DNA from 3 places in the Mesorhizobium sp. P5_C1 genome. Region 1 is predicted to be linked to each of the others. Evidence: predicted binding sites of a transcription regulator. Region 1 holds the regulator's gene; each other region holds the start of a gene.
What was found. The regulator PhoB, encoded in region 1, activates phosphate uptake and scavenging genes when phosphate is short. The targets are predictions, from matches to a motif close to TGTCATNNANCTGTCAT.
Positions count from the first base shown of each region.

Region 2: a site for PhoB is predicted at 2,334-2,350, ahead of phnF (phosphonate metabolism transcriptional regulator PhnF). Genes of this name have one in related genera too.
Region 3: a site for PhoB is predicted at 2,130-2,146, ahead of ACXJ7R_RS04025 (acid phosphatase). Genes of this name have one in related genera too.

Region 1 covers NZ_JBFULQ010000082.1:7,990-12,101, reverse strand. The annotation lists gene pstA (phosphate ABC transporter permease PstA) at 1-186, shown strand, start outside; gene pstB (phosphate ABC transporter ATP-binding protein PstB) at 183-989, shown strand; gene phoU (phosphate signaling complex protein PhoU) at 1,015-1,722, shown strand; gene phoB (phosphate regulon transcriptional regulator PhoB) at 1,742-2,431, shown strand; gene ACXJ7R_RS09600 (ROK family protein) at 2,586-3,833, opposite strand.
Region 2 covers NZ_JBFULQ010000375.1:300-4,411, forward strand. The annotation lists partial or broken gene ACXJ7R_RS23460 (ABC transporter permease) at 1-366, shown strand, start outside; gene ACXJ7R_RS23465 (zinc-binding alcohol dehydrogenase family protein) at 441-1,457, shown strand; gene phnF (phosphonate metabolism transcriptional regulator PhnF) at 1,560-2,309, opposite strand; gene phnG (phosphonate C-P lyase system protein PhnG) at 2,430-2,891, shown strand; gene phnH (phosphonate C-P lyase system protein PhnH) at 2,891-3,502, shown strand; gene ACXJ7R_RS23485 (carbon-phosphorus lyase complex subunit PhnI) at 3,504-4,112, shown strand, end outside.
Region 3 covers NZ_JBFULQ010000025.1:11,962-16,073, reverse strand. The annotation lists gene ACXJ7R_RS04030 (Lrp/AsnC family transcriptional regulator) at 1-464, shown strand, start outside; gene ACXJ7R_RS04025 (acid phosphatase) at 503-2,041, opposite strand; gene ACXJ7R_RS04020 (cytochrome-c peroxidase) at 2,294-3,526, shown strand; gene ACXJ7R_RS04015 (putative bifunctional diguanylate cyclase/phosphodiesterase) at 3,746-4,112, shown strand, end outside.

The DNA of each region.
Region 1 (4,112 bases):
CAGTTCTGGTCGAGCAATCTCAACGCGCCGATGGCCAGCCTGCCTGTGACCATCTTCCAGTTCGCTCTCAGCCCTTACGAGGAATGGCAGCAACTGGCCTGGACCGGTGCACTCATCATCACATTGACGGTTCTCGCGCTCAGCATCTTTGCTCGCAGCCTGACCGGACGCAGAGAGGACAAATGAGCCAGATGTTGTCTCCAGACATGACGATCGCCGCCGAGGCAATTGCCGGCAAGGCCAAGATCGAGGTCAAGAACCTCAACTTCTACTACGGCCAGAGCAAGGCGCTGAAGGACATCACGCTGTCGCTGCCCGAGCGCAGCGTCACCGCCTTCATCGGACCTTCGGGCTGCGGGAAGTCGACGCTGCTGCGCGTCTTCAACCGCATCTACGAGCTCTATCCCAAGCAGACCGCCGAGGGCCAGGTGCTGCTCGACGGCCAGAACGTTCTCGACCGCTCGCAGGACCTTAACCTGCTGCGGACCAAGATCGGGATGGTGTTTCAGAAGCCAACGCCGTTCCCGATGTCGATCTATGAAAACATCGCCTTCGGCGTCAGGCTCTACGAGAAGATCAGCAAGTCCGAGATGGACGGCCGTGTCGAGCAGGCGCTGAAGCGCGCCGCACTGTGGACCGAAGTCAAGGACAAGCTCAACGCCAGCGGCCTCAGCCTCTCCGGCGGCCAGCAGCAGCGACTCTGCATCGCCCGCACCGTGGCGGTGAAGCCGGAAGTCATCCTGCTCGACGAGCCGGCCTCTGCGCTTGACCCGCTGTCGACCGCCAAGATCGAAGAGCTGATCGACGAGTTGCAAGCCGACTACACGATCGTCATCGTCACCCACAACATGCAGCAGGCGGCGCGCGTGTCGAAGCAGACGGCCTTCATGTATCTGGGCGAACTGGTCGAGTTCGACCGCACCGAGAAGATCTTCACGTCGCCCCGCGAGAAGCGCACGCAGGACTACATCACCGGCCGCTTCGGCTGAGCTCAGGCATACGAGGACTAAGATCATGGGCGAACACACAGTCGCTTCTTTCGACGAGGATCTCGGACAGATCAGCAGGCTGATCCGCGACATGGGCGACCTCGCCGGCTCGATGGTCGGCGGCGCCACCAAGGCGCTGTTGAATTCCGACAACGCCCTGGCGCAGCGCGTCGTCTCCGACGATGCGATCATGGACGCGCGCCAGCGCGAGCTCGACGACCGCGCCATCACACTGATCGCCAAGCGTCAGCCGATGGCCGACGATCTGCGTCATGTCGTCGGTTCGATCCGCATGGCCGGCGACCTCGAGCGCATTGGCGACCTTGCCAAGAACATCGCCAAGCGCGTCGGCACCGTCGGCCTCAGCGTCACCCCGCGCGACCTGTCGCACTCCATCGACGCAATGGCGCAGCTGGTGCTGATCCAGGTGCAGGGCGTCATCGAGGAATATACGGCGCGCGACGCCGCGGCGCTGGCGAAGCTGCGCGCCGACGACGAGCGCATCGACGTCAAGTACACCTCGGTGTTCCGCGAACTCCTGACCTACATGATGGAAGACCCGCGCAACATCACCGCCTGCACGCATCTTTTGTTCTGCGCCAAGAACCTCGAACGCATCGGCGATCACGTCACCAACATCGCGGAAAATGCGTATTATGTTTTGACCGGTACGCAGCTGCCCGCCAATCGTCCGAAGCAGGACGAGACGGCGATGTCCGCGCCGGCGGCATGACGGCAGGGGTGACCAGTCGATGATCGCGCCACGCATCATGGTGGTGGAGGACGAGGAGCCGCTTGGCGTGCTCCTGCGCTACAATCTCGAGTCCGAGGGATACCAGGTCGAGGTGGTGACGCGCGGCGACGAGGCCGAAATCCGCCTCCAGGAAAACGTGCCTGACCTGCTGGTGCTCGACTGGATGGTGCCAGCAGTGTCCGGCATCGAACTCTGTCGCCGGCTAAGAATGCGTCCCGAGACCGAGCGGCTGCCGATCATCATGCTGACCGCGCGTGGCGAGGAAAGCGATCGTGTGCGCGGCCTCTCGACCGGCGCCGACGACTATCTGGTCAAGCCGTTCTCGACGCCCGAGTTCATGGCTAGGGTCAAGGCGCTGTTGCGCCGCGCCAAGCCGGAAGTGCTGTCCAGCGTGCTCAAGGTCGGCGACATCGTGCTCGATCGTGAATCGCACAGGGTCTATCGCAAGAAGAGCGAGATCCGGCTCGGACCGACCGAATTCCGCCTGCTCGAATTCATGATGCGCCATCCCGGCCGCGTGTTCTCGCGCAGCCAGCTGCTCGACAATGTCTGGGGCGAGACGATCTACATCGACGAACGCACGGTCGACGTGCATGTCGGCCGGCTGCGCAAGGCGGTCAACAATGGCCGCATGCCCGATGTCATCCGCACCATTCGTGGGGCGGGCTACGCAATCCGGGAAGATTAGGGATCTGCTGATATTCAGGTGATGCCGGCCTGCGAACGGCAGTCTCCTGCGCTTCCGGTACTCACGGATCCAAATGTCCGCTCCGTTCCGGTTCTCGGAACCCGCCATTCTCGACTCGGCCTAACCTGAATCTCAACGCATCCCGGCGCGTTATTCACGCAACGTTCTTGCCACCGAGGCCGGATCTCGCCTGCGTGCCGGGCGCGAAAATCTCCTGGTCTACGAAGGTCAGTGCCCGTGTGGCGCAGCCTTCGCGGATCAGTGGCAGTTCGTTCGGTTCGGTGTCGAAGGAAATCGATTGCGAATGCTGGCCGCCGGCGGTCTGGGCAATCGCCTCGCGCAATGCCGGCTCGATCAGGTCGAAGGCGGCGGCGCTGACGCCGACCATGGCGACGGGCGCCGGGTCGATCAGCGCGAACAGGCTGCCGAGACCGTAGCCGAGTGCCTCGCCGGCCTTGCGATAGGCCTCGCGCTCGGGTCCATCCCTCTCGCGGGCCGCGGTCGCCAGCGCGCGCATGTCGGCATCACTGACATCGGCGACCGGTTCCGCGTCCTCACTCATCTGCCTTGCGTTGCGCCAGATGGCGTAGTTGCCGGCATAGGCCTCGACGCAGCCGCGCCGCCCGCAGCGGCACAGCGCGCCGTGCGGCCGATGGATCATATGGCCGAACTCGCCGCCCGAGGAATGAGTGCCGGTGAACAGCTCGCCCTTCAGCACCAGGCCCATGCCGATGCCGTGCGACAACAGGATGGCGATGAAGTCGTCGCGGTAGCGCTCGGGGTCGCGCCAGCGCAACGCTATCGCCATCATATTGCAGTCGTTCTCCATGGTGGCGGGGATGCCGAACTCGTCCTCGAGTATGTCGGCGAAGGCGATATCGGTGTGCGGCGTGATCGGCGACCACAGCATGGCGCGGGCACGCGTGTCAGTGATGCCCTGGATCGCCAGCGCGATGCGGGCGACACTGCGGACGTCGAGGTCGGGGTCTTCGAGACGACGCCGTACGATGGCAACGCATTCACCGACCAGCGCGTCGCGCGACATGGTCAGCGTGTCCAGCCGGCGCTGTTCCTCGGCGATCACCTGGCCGGCATAGTCGATGACGGCGACCGAGAGGAAGTTCAGCGACAGCACCACGGTCATCACCGCCGCCGCTTCCGGATTGAGGCCGAGGCCGACCTGCGGCCGGCCCCGTTTGAGCGAGCCGGCCTCGCTCGGCTTGCTCTCAGTCAGGATGCCTTCGCCGATGAGGTCGGAGGAGATCGCCGATATGGTCGAATGGCTGAGGCCCGTGGTCGCGGCGATCTCGGTGCGGGACGGCTGTCCGGCGCGGCGCACGGCCGCAATCACCATCGCCCGGTTGCGGCGGCGCAGATCGTCGTGGCGGATTCCGACCGACATGCTTTTTCACATCCTCCCGGTCGCTGCAGCCTTTCGTGCCTCCCGAAGGCCATCAGCGAAGCCTGAAAGCGCGACGCGCTTCAGGTACTTGTTCCTGCACGTGTCGTTGCCCCAAAACCGCTGCGCACTTTTGGGGCGACATGCGCCAAGCCAAATTCTGGCAGAACCCTACCATCATGTCATTATTTATTCCGGAGCTCGAAAAAAACTCGGAGAGACGTCAAAATCCATCAGAATCGATGTTGACAGCGTTCGGGCGTTGGATCACTATTTTTTCGA
Region 2 (4,112 bases), on a different contig from region 1:
AATGCCGAGGCCTCGCGCCTGTCCGGCGTCAATGTCCAGCGAACCATCTACATGGCTTACACACTGTCGGGCCTCTGCGCGGCGTTCGTCGGCGTGTTGCTGGCCTCGCGCATCGGCATCGGCAACCCGACCCAGGCCGAGGGTTGGGAACTGCAGGCGATCGCGTCGTCGGTGATCGGCGGCACCTCGCTGTTCGGCGCGGTCGGCTCGGTGCACGGGCCGCTGCTCGGCGCTTTCATTCTGGCCACCATCAACAACGGCGCCAATCTCTTGAACGTCAACGCCTTCTGGCAGCGCATCATCACCGGCGCGCTGATCATCATCATCGTCTATTTCGACGGGCTGCGACGCCGCGGTAGCAAGTGACAATAATTTGAGATCGATCGCCGGCCCTGTCACGAAAATGGGCCGGCGATTTTCATGACAAACTGGATTGAAGCATGAAAGCCGTCGTCTGCCGCTCGCCTGGTGAGCTCGTCCTGGAAGACCGTCCGGCGCCGAGCGCGCCACCTCCCGGCTGGGCGCTGGTGGCTGTCAGCCATGTCGGCATCTGCGGCACCGACTATCATATCTTCGAAGGCAAGCACCCATTCCTCGCCTATCCCCGCATCATGGGCCATGAAGTGTCGGGAACGATCGTCGAGACCGGCGAAGGCGTTGAACTTTCCGCTGGTGAGCCGGTGGTCATCAATCCCTATCTTTCCTGCGGCAAGTGCATCGCCTGCCGGCACGGCAAGCCGAACTGCTGCGTCGGGATCGAGGTGCTCGGTGTCCATCGCGACGGCGCCATGTGCGAACGGATTCTGGTGCCGGCACAAAATCTCTATCCGGCAAACGGCCTTTCGCTGTCCGACGCCGCTGCTGTCGAGTTCCTGGCCATCGGCGCGCATGCAGTGCGGCGCGCAAGCGCCGATCCCGGCGCCCGCACGCTGGTCATCGGCGCCGGTCCGATCGGGCTCGGCACGGCCATCTTCGCCGGCATCGCCGGGCTTGACGTTACGCTGCTCGACATGAGCAGCGAAAGGCTTGCCTTTGCCGCCAACGAGCTCGGTTTCAAGACCCTCGATGGTTCGCGCGGCGCGGTGCCCGATCTGGTCGGGCAAGCGACGGGCGGCGAAGGCTTCGATGTGGTCTTCGACGCCACCGGAAACACCCAGTCGGTGCAGTCGGCCTTCGCCCATGTCGCGCATGGCGGAACACTGGTGCTGGTCAGCGTTGTCAAGGATGACATCACCTTCTCCGATCCGGAATTCCACAAGCGCGAGATGACCCTGATCGGCAGTCGCAATGCGTTGCGCGCCGACTTCGACCACGTCGCCGCCTCGATCCGCAACGGCGCCGTGCCATTGGCCAAGCTCGTCACCCACCGCACCACGCTGGCCGGCACGCCACATGATCTCGCACGCTGGGCACACGAGAAATCCGGTCTGATCAAGGCTGTGATAGAAGTCGGATGAGTGCAATCCTGGAAAAGTTTGAAGCGGTTTTCCCGGGAAAAGCGCTTAGCGCTTTCGCTAAGGGAATTGAATTCGACAATCTAGGCAACCGGCGGTCTCGGCTCACAACGCCGACAATTTGAGTTCGACCCGCTCGGCCGGGAACCGCGACTCGGAAAACTGGATCGGTTGGCCGTCGGGTGTGACGTTGACGGCGACCGTGACCAGCACGATTGCGCCGGGCTGCAGGTCGAGGTCGGCAAGGTCGGCGGCATCGGCATGGCGTGCTGACAGCATGGTCGATTGCCTCAAGTAATCATCTATGCCGAAACGTGCCAGCGACGCGGTGATCGAGCCGGTTTGTGCCATGGCGGCATCGATGCCGGCAAAGCGCCTGGCCTCGAACCAGCCCGCGGCACGCGACACCGGGCGACCGTCGGCTTCGCCGCGTGTTTCCAGCCGGATCACGTTTGTCCCCCTGGCTAGGCCCAGCCCCTCGGCGACGCGCTGGCTGGCCGGCTCCACCGACGAGGCAAGCAGGACTATATGCCGTTCCGACGCCTGCCCTTGCAGGCCTGCCGAAAACCGTGTGCGCGCGCCGATCGGATAGGATAGCCGCTTGCGCGACAGCACGAAGGTGCCGCGTCCCTGTTCGGCCCGCAGCACCCCTTCCTGCACAAGGGCTGCTATGGCACTGCGCACCGTGTGACGGTTGACGCCATAGCGCTCGGCCAGCGCAACCTCTGGCGGTAGCGCTGCATTCTCGGCGAAATCGCCGATGGCGATCGCATGCAGGATCTTGTCGGCGATCTGCCGCCACAGCGAGACACCACTCCGCCGCTCGATGCCGTCCGCTTCCAGCTGCCCGACCATTAATTGCCCCGGCCTCCCATTGCTTGTCATCCACCCGTCATGGACTCGCGATAGATAATAGGTATAATTTGTATAGTTGTCTATATCAATAGACAAATTTAGCCAAGAGGAATGTTGCTCATGCGAAGACAGGAAGCCCGCGACCAGGCCGAGCGCAAGGCCGCCATGGCGACACTGGCGCAATCCAGCGGCGATGACGTCGTCCGGCTCTGGAACGCTACCGGGCTGCCCTCGGAAGCTGAGCTGCTGCGCGGCCCGGAGACCGGCTTGGTCACCGTGCGCGGCCGCATCGGCGGTGGCGGCTCCCCCTTCAATGTCGGTGAGACGACGGTTACCCGCGCCACTGTCCGGTTGCCGTCCGGACAGGTCGGCCACTGCTATGCGCTTGGCCGCGACAAGCAGAAGGCAAGGCTGGCGGCGATCGCCGACGCGTTGTGGCAGGACCCGGCGCGTCGCGCCGAGGTCGAGACCGGGCTCATAGCGCCTCTGCGGTCGGCTCTGGCCACGGCGCATGAACGGCGCCGCGCCGAGACGGCGGCAACGAAGGTGGATTTCTTCACCATGGTTCGCGGAGAAGACTGATGGAGATCGCAGCGCATTCGATCGAAGGCGGTTTCGCCGATCCGGTCTTCAACGCCCAGACCGTGTTTCGCGCGATCATGGAGGCGATGGCGCGGCCGGGCAGCATACGGCCCCTGCCCGCCTTCGCTCGCCCGCCGGTGCCGTTTTCAGCGACCGCCGGCGCCGTAGCGCTGGCGCTTTGCGACAACGACACCCCGCTCTGGCTCGATCCCGCTTTGCAGGCCTCCGCCGCGATCAAATCCTGGCTTGGTTTCCACACAGGTGCGCCCTTGGCCAACACGCCGGCCGATGCGCATTTCGCTTTGATCGCCACGCCGGCCGAGATGATGGCGCTCGACGGTTTTTCGCAAGGCACGCAGGACTATCCCGACCGCTCCACCACGCTGATCCTGCAGGTCAGCGATCTCGCCTCGGGCGCCCCGCTGCTGCTCGAAGGCCCCGGCATCGAAACCAGTGCCACGATCGCGCCGGCGCAGATTCCGCGTCATTTCGTCGAACAGTGGAAGCAGAACATCAAGCGCTTCCCGCGCGGCGTGGATATCATCCTCGCCACATCGGATGGCGTCGCCTGTCTGCCGCGCACAACGCGCATCAAGACGATGGGGGCCTGAGATGTATGTCGCGGTGAAAGGTGGCGAGGCGGCCATTGCCAACGCCCACAGCCTGCTCGCCGACCGCCGGCGCGGCGACCGTTCGGTGCCCGCCCTTCGGCTCGACCAGATCGTCGAACAGTTGGCGCTTGGCGTCGACCGGGTGATGAGCGAAGGCTCGCTCTACGACCGCGAGCTGGCGGCGCTTGCCATCGTCCAGGCGCGCGGCGACCTGATCGAGGCGATCTTCCTGGTGCGCGCCTACCGCACCACATTGCCGCGCTTCGGGTATTCCAAGGCGATCGACACCGCCACCATGCTTGTCGAGCGACGTGTTTCGGCGACCTACAAGGACCTGCCCGGCGGCCAGCTGCTCGGCCCGACCTTCGACTACACGCACCGGCTGCTCGACCCCGAGCTTGCCGCGGGCGGCGACGTCGCCGAGCCGCTGCAGCGCGAGACGGAAGCGCAAGCCATGCCCCGCGTTTCTGCGATCCTTGCTCGCGAGGGCCTGATCGAGCCGGATGGCGAGATGCCGCAGGACCATGTCCCCGGCGACATCACCCGCGAGCCGCTGGAATTCCCGATGGCGCGCGACATCCGCCTGCAGGCGCTGTCACGCGGCGATGAG
Region 3 (4,112 bases), on a different contig from region 1:
AGCGCGCGCCACTCGACCCGACCGACATCGCCATTGTCGAAGCCATGCAGGAAAACGGCCGCATCGGCATGTCCGAGCTTGGCCGCCGGGTCGGCCTGTCGCAGCCGGCGACCTCCGAGCGGGTGAAACGGTTGGAGGAGCGCGGCGTCATTGCCGGCTACACCGCGGTGATCGATCCCGCCGCACTTGGCCTCGGCATGATGGCGATCATCCGGGTGCGCACCACGCATGAGCACATCCGGCCCTGCCTCAAGCAGTTCGCCGAAATGCCGCAGATCACCGAGGTGCACCGGCTGACCGGCGAAGATTGCTTCATCCTGAAAGTGGTCGTCCCCTCGCCGGCGCAGCTTGAAACCATCGTCGACGCGGTGGCCCGCCACGGCGCGGTCACCACGGCGCTGGTGCTGCGCAGCGAGGCGCCGAAGCGGATAGGCCGCGACCTGATCCGGAGATCAGGCGGCTAGAGCACTGTGGGCTCGCCGCACCGAGGTCCTGAGCTGCCCTAGCGGCTGAGATCGAGCGCCGCGCTCAAATCGCCCATCGGCGGCTGGTCGTTGTTGCGCAGCGCCTTGTCGCGGGCGACGATGCCGGGCAGCACCGGCAAATCGTAACGCGCGGTGATGAAGCGCAGGATCGACGTCGTGTCGTATTGGGTGTGGTCGACAGTACCCATCTTCGCATAGGGCGAGATGATGAAGGCGGGGATGCGGTTGCCCGGCCCCCAACGGTCGGCCTTCGGCGGCGCGACATGGTCCCAGAAACCGCCATTCTCGTCATAGGTGACGACCACCAGCATGTGGCTCCATTGCGGGCTTTTCTCCAGGTGCGAGACGACGTCGGCGAGATGCTGGTCGCCGCTCGCCACATCGGCGTAGCCGCCATGCTCGTTGAGGTTGCCTTGCGGCTTGTAGAAACTCACCGCCGGCAGCTTACCGTCATCGATCGCCTTGATGAATTCGGTCCCGTCGAGGCCGCCATCCCTGAGATGTTCGGCCCGCGCGGCCGTGCCGGGCGCGTATGCCGCGAAATAGTTGAATGGCTGGTGGTGGAACTGGAAGTTCGGCACAGGCGTCGCGTTCTTGCCGTCGAGCGTTGCCTGCCAGGCGCCGGAATACCAGGCCCAGCTGACGCCCTTCAGCGACAACAGATCGCCGATGGTGATGTCGTGCTGCGGCGGCAGCGTGGTCGGCTGCGCCGGATCGGCAAGTGCCTTGTCGCCGCCTTCGGCCGGTTTGTTCGCGCTCGGCTGATAGGGCGGCTGCATTGTGTTGACGGCGTGGAAGTCTGGCGTGATGGCGCCGTCATTGACGAATTTCGGCGCCCCGCCGAGGGCAGAGGCCGGCGAGTTGTCGGCAACCTTCAGCGTCGTGCCATCGGCTTCGACCACGGCGATTTGCCCCTTCACCGGACTGGTGTCGGCATTTGGATAGACCGGAACGCAGGCGCAGGCGAGCATGATATGGTTGAGGAAGGAGCCACCGAAGGCGCCCTGGAAGAAATTGTCGGCCAAAACGTATTTCTTCGCCACCGCCCACATCGGCAGCACCGAGCCGTCATAATGACCCATCACCAGGCCGCCGGAATCGGCCCAGGCGACGAACTTGTCGTTCTTCCCGCCGTCGATCTGCATCTGCTCCTGATAGAAGCGGTGCCAGAGGTCGCGGGTGATGACGGAGGTCTTTTCGTTGAAGCCGCTGGCGTCGTCGATGGCGAAGCTGGCATTGCTGAGATGGGCCGTCTGCGCCTCGGTCACCGGCGGCGTCACGCCCTTGGCGGTCAGACCACCCCAAGCCGGCGGCAGTTCGCTCAGCGGCTTGCCGTCGCGGTCGAGCTGGCGCACCTGGCCGGCCGAAAGGTTGGCCAGGCCGTTGGCGCCGGGGAAGCCGCCATAGAGATTATCGAAGCTGCGGTTTTCGGCATAGATGACGACGACGGTGTCGATCTTGTCGAAGCCGGGAGGGGCTGCGTTGGCTGTAGCCGGAATCGAGGCCAGCGCCGTGCCGGCCAGGCAAAGCGAGGTGAAAAGCGTGAACCGCGTCATGGGAGGTCCTCATGGCTAGGGTGATGGCTAGAGGGCAGTGCATGGCTGGGGGCGACGAGCCATGGCTTCGGACGCTAGGTCGATGCTTTGTCACCTTTGTGACATTTATCGCCCATCCGAACACGGTTGCGTGAGCGGGTGGACCGGTCATCAATCCGTTGCAGTGCGGACCTAATTGCGGAACAAATCGGACTGAACCTTATGACCGCAAGACGATGGAAAGGCTTGATGATCGCGACCGCCGCGGCATCGATGTTTGGCCTCGCCACCATCCTGCCCGGCAACGCCGTCAGCGCCGGTAGCGGCAGTGTCCATCCCGGACCGATGTCGCGCGCGGATGCCTTCGCGCGGGCGCAGGCGCTGACAGCGCTTGGCCGAAAGATGTTCTTCGACCCGTCGCTGTCGGCTTCAGGCAAACAATCCTGCTCGTCCTGCCATGATCCGCACCATGCCTTCGGTCCGGCCTCGGCGGCACCGGTCGAGATGGGCGGTCCGAAGCTGGACCAGCCCGGACTGCGCGCCGTGCCGTCACTTCGCTACCTTCAGGCGGTGCCAGCCTTCACGGAGCATTTCTACGATTCCGAGGATGAAGGCGACGAAAGCGTCGACAACGGCCCAACCGGCGGCCTGACCTGGGACGGCCGCGCCGACCGCGGCCGCGACCAGGCCAAGATCCCGCTGCTGTCGCCATTCGAGATGGCCAACAAGGATGCCGCTGCCGTCACCGCCGGATTGCGCAAGACCGCCTATGCCGATGAATTCAAGGCCGCCTTCGGCGACACCGTTTTCGACCACCCGGACGACGCCTTCGACGCCGCCGCCGAGGCGCTCGGCACTTTCGAGCAGAGCGCCGCCGATTTCTATCCCTATTCCAGCCGCTACGACGCCTTCCTCGCCGGCAAGGCGACGCTGTCGGCGCAGGAATTGCGCGGGCGCGCGCTGTTCGAGGACGAAACCAAGGGCAATTGCGCCAGTTGCCACCTGAGCGAACCCGCCAATGACGGCGAGCCGCCGCAATTCACCGATTTCGGCCTGATCGCCGTCGCCGTGCCGCGCAACCCGGCCATCCCGGCCAATGCCGACCCCGCCTATTTCGATCTCGGCCTGTGCGGGCCGCTCAGGACCGACTTCCATGGCCGGGCTGAGTATTGCGGCCTGTTTCGCACGCCGACGCTGCGCAACGTCGCGCTGCGCAAAAGCTTCTTCCACAACGGCTACTTCCACACGCTGCGCGACGCGGTTGCCTTCTATGCCAGCCGCGACAGCGATCCCGGCCATTGGTATCCCAAGAACGCCGACGGCACGATCCGGCAAAATGACGATTTGCCAAAGGCTTACTGGGCCAACCTCAACCATGACCCGCCCTTCGGCAAGAAGCCCGGCGACAAACCGGCACTGACCGACCCCGAAATCGACGACATCGTCGCCTTCCTGCAAACGCTGACCGATGCCGATCAGCAGGCCGGGGCGGTACCGGCGAACTGATTGCCTGGACCTTGCGCATGCCCAATCCCGCTTTCTCGCACCCGCAAAACAGGTTTATGGATCTTGCCGGATTTGGTGTGTGGCGGCGCTGGGGCCGCAAGGAAGGGCATTGGTTATTGGCGCTTACTCATTAGCGCTTCCTAAACTGCTCTGGGGTATCCCTTACCAATTGATGGTGGGACGCCGATGAACGCATTCTGGCGAGCAGTCGGATTTGTTGTGATCCTTGTGACCGGCGCAGCGATGCTGGCGGCCTTGCATATCGACGCCCAGCGGAACTTCGCGCTTGCCAAGGAACGCTACATCGAGAACTCCCAGGCGGCAGCCAGGACAACCGCCAAGACGGTCGAAGACGCCTTGCGGGCCGTCTACGAGAATGTGCGAACGCTGAGCTACCTGCCAAGCGTCCGAAACCTCGACCGGCATGGCACCAACCTCGGCGACGAGGGCCGCGCGACAATCCAGCAGATCTACAACAATCTCGCCAACAACGTCTCCATTTCCGAGGTCTACTTCCTGCCGCTGGATTTCGACCCCGACCGCTTCGATGCCGTGACCGGAAAGCTCGAGGAGCCGATCCTCCAGT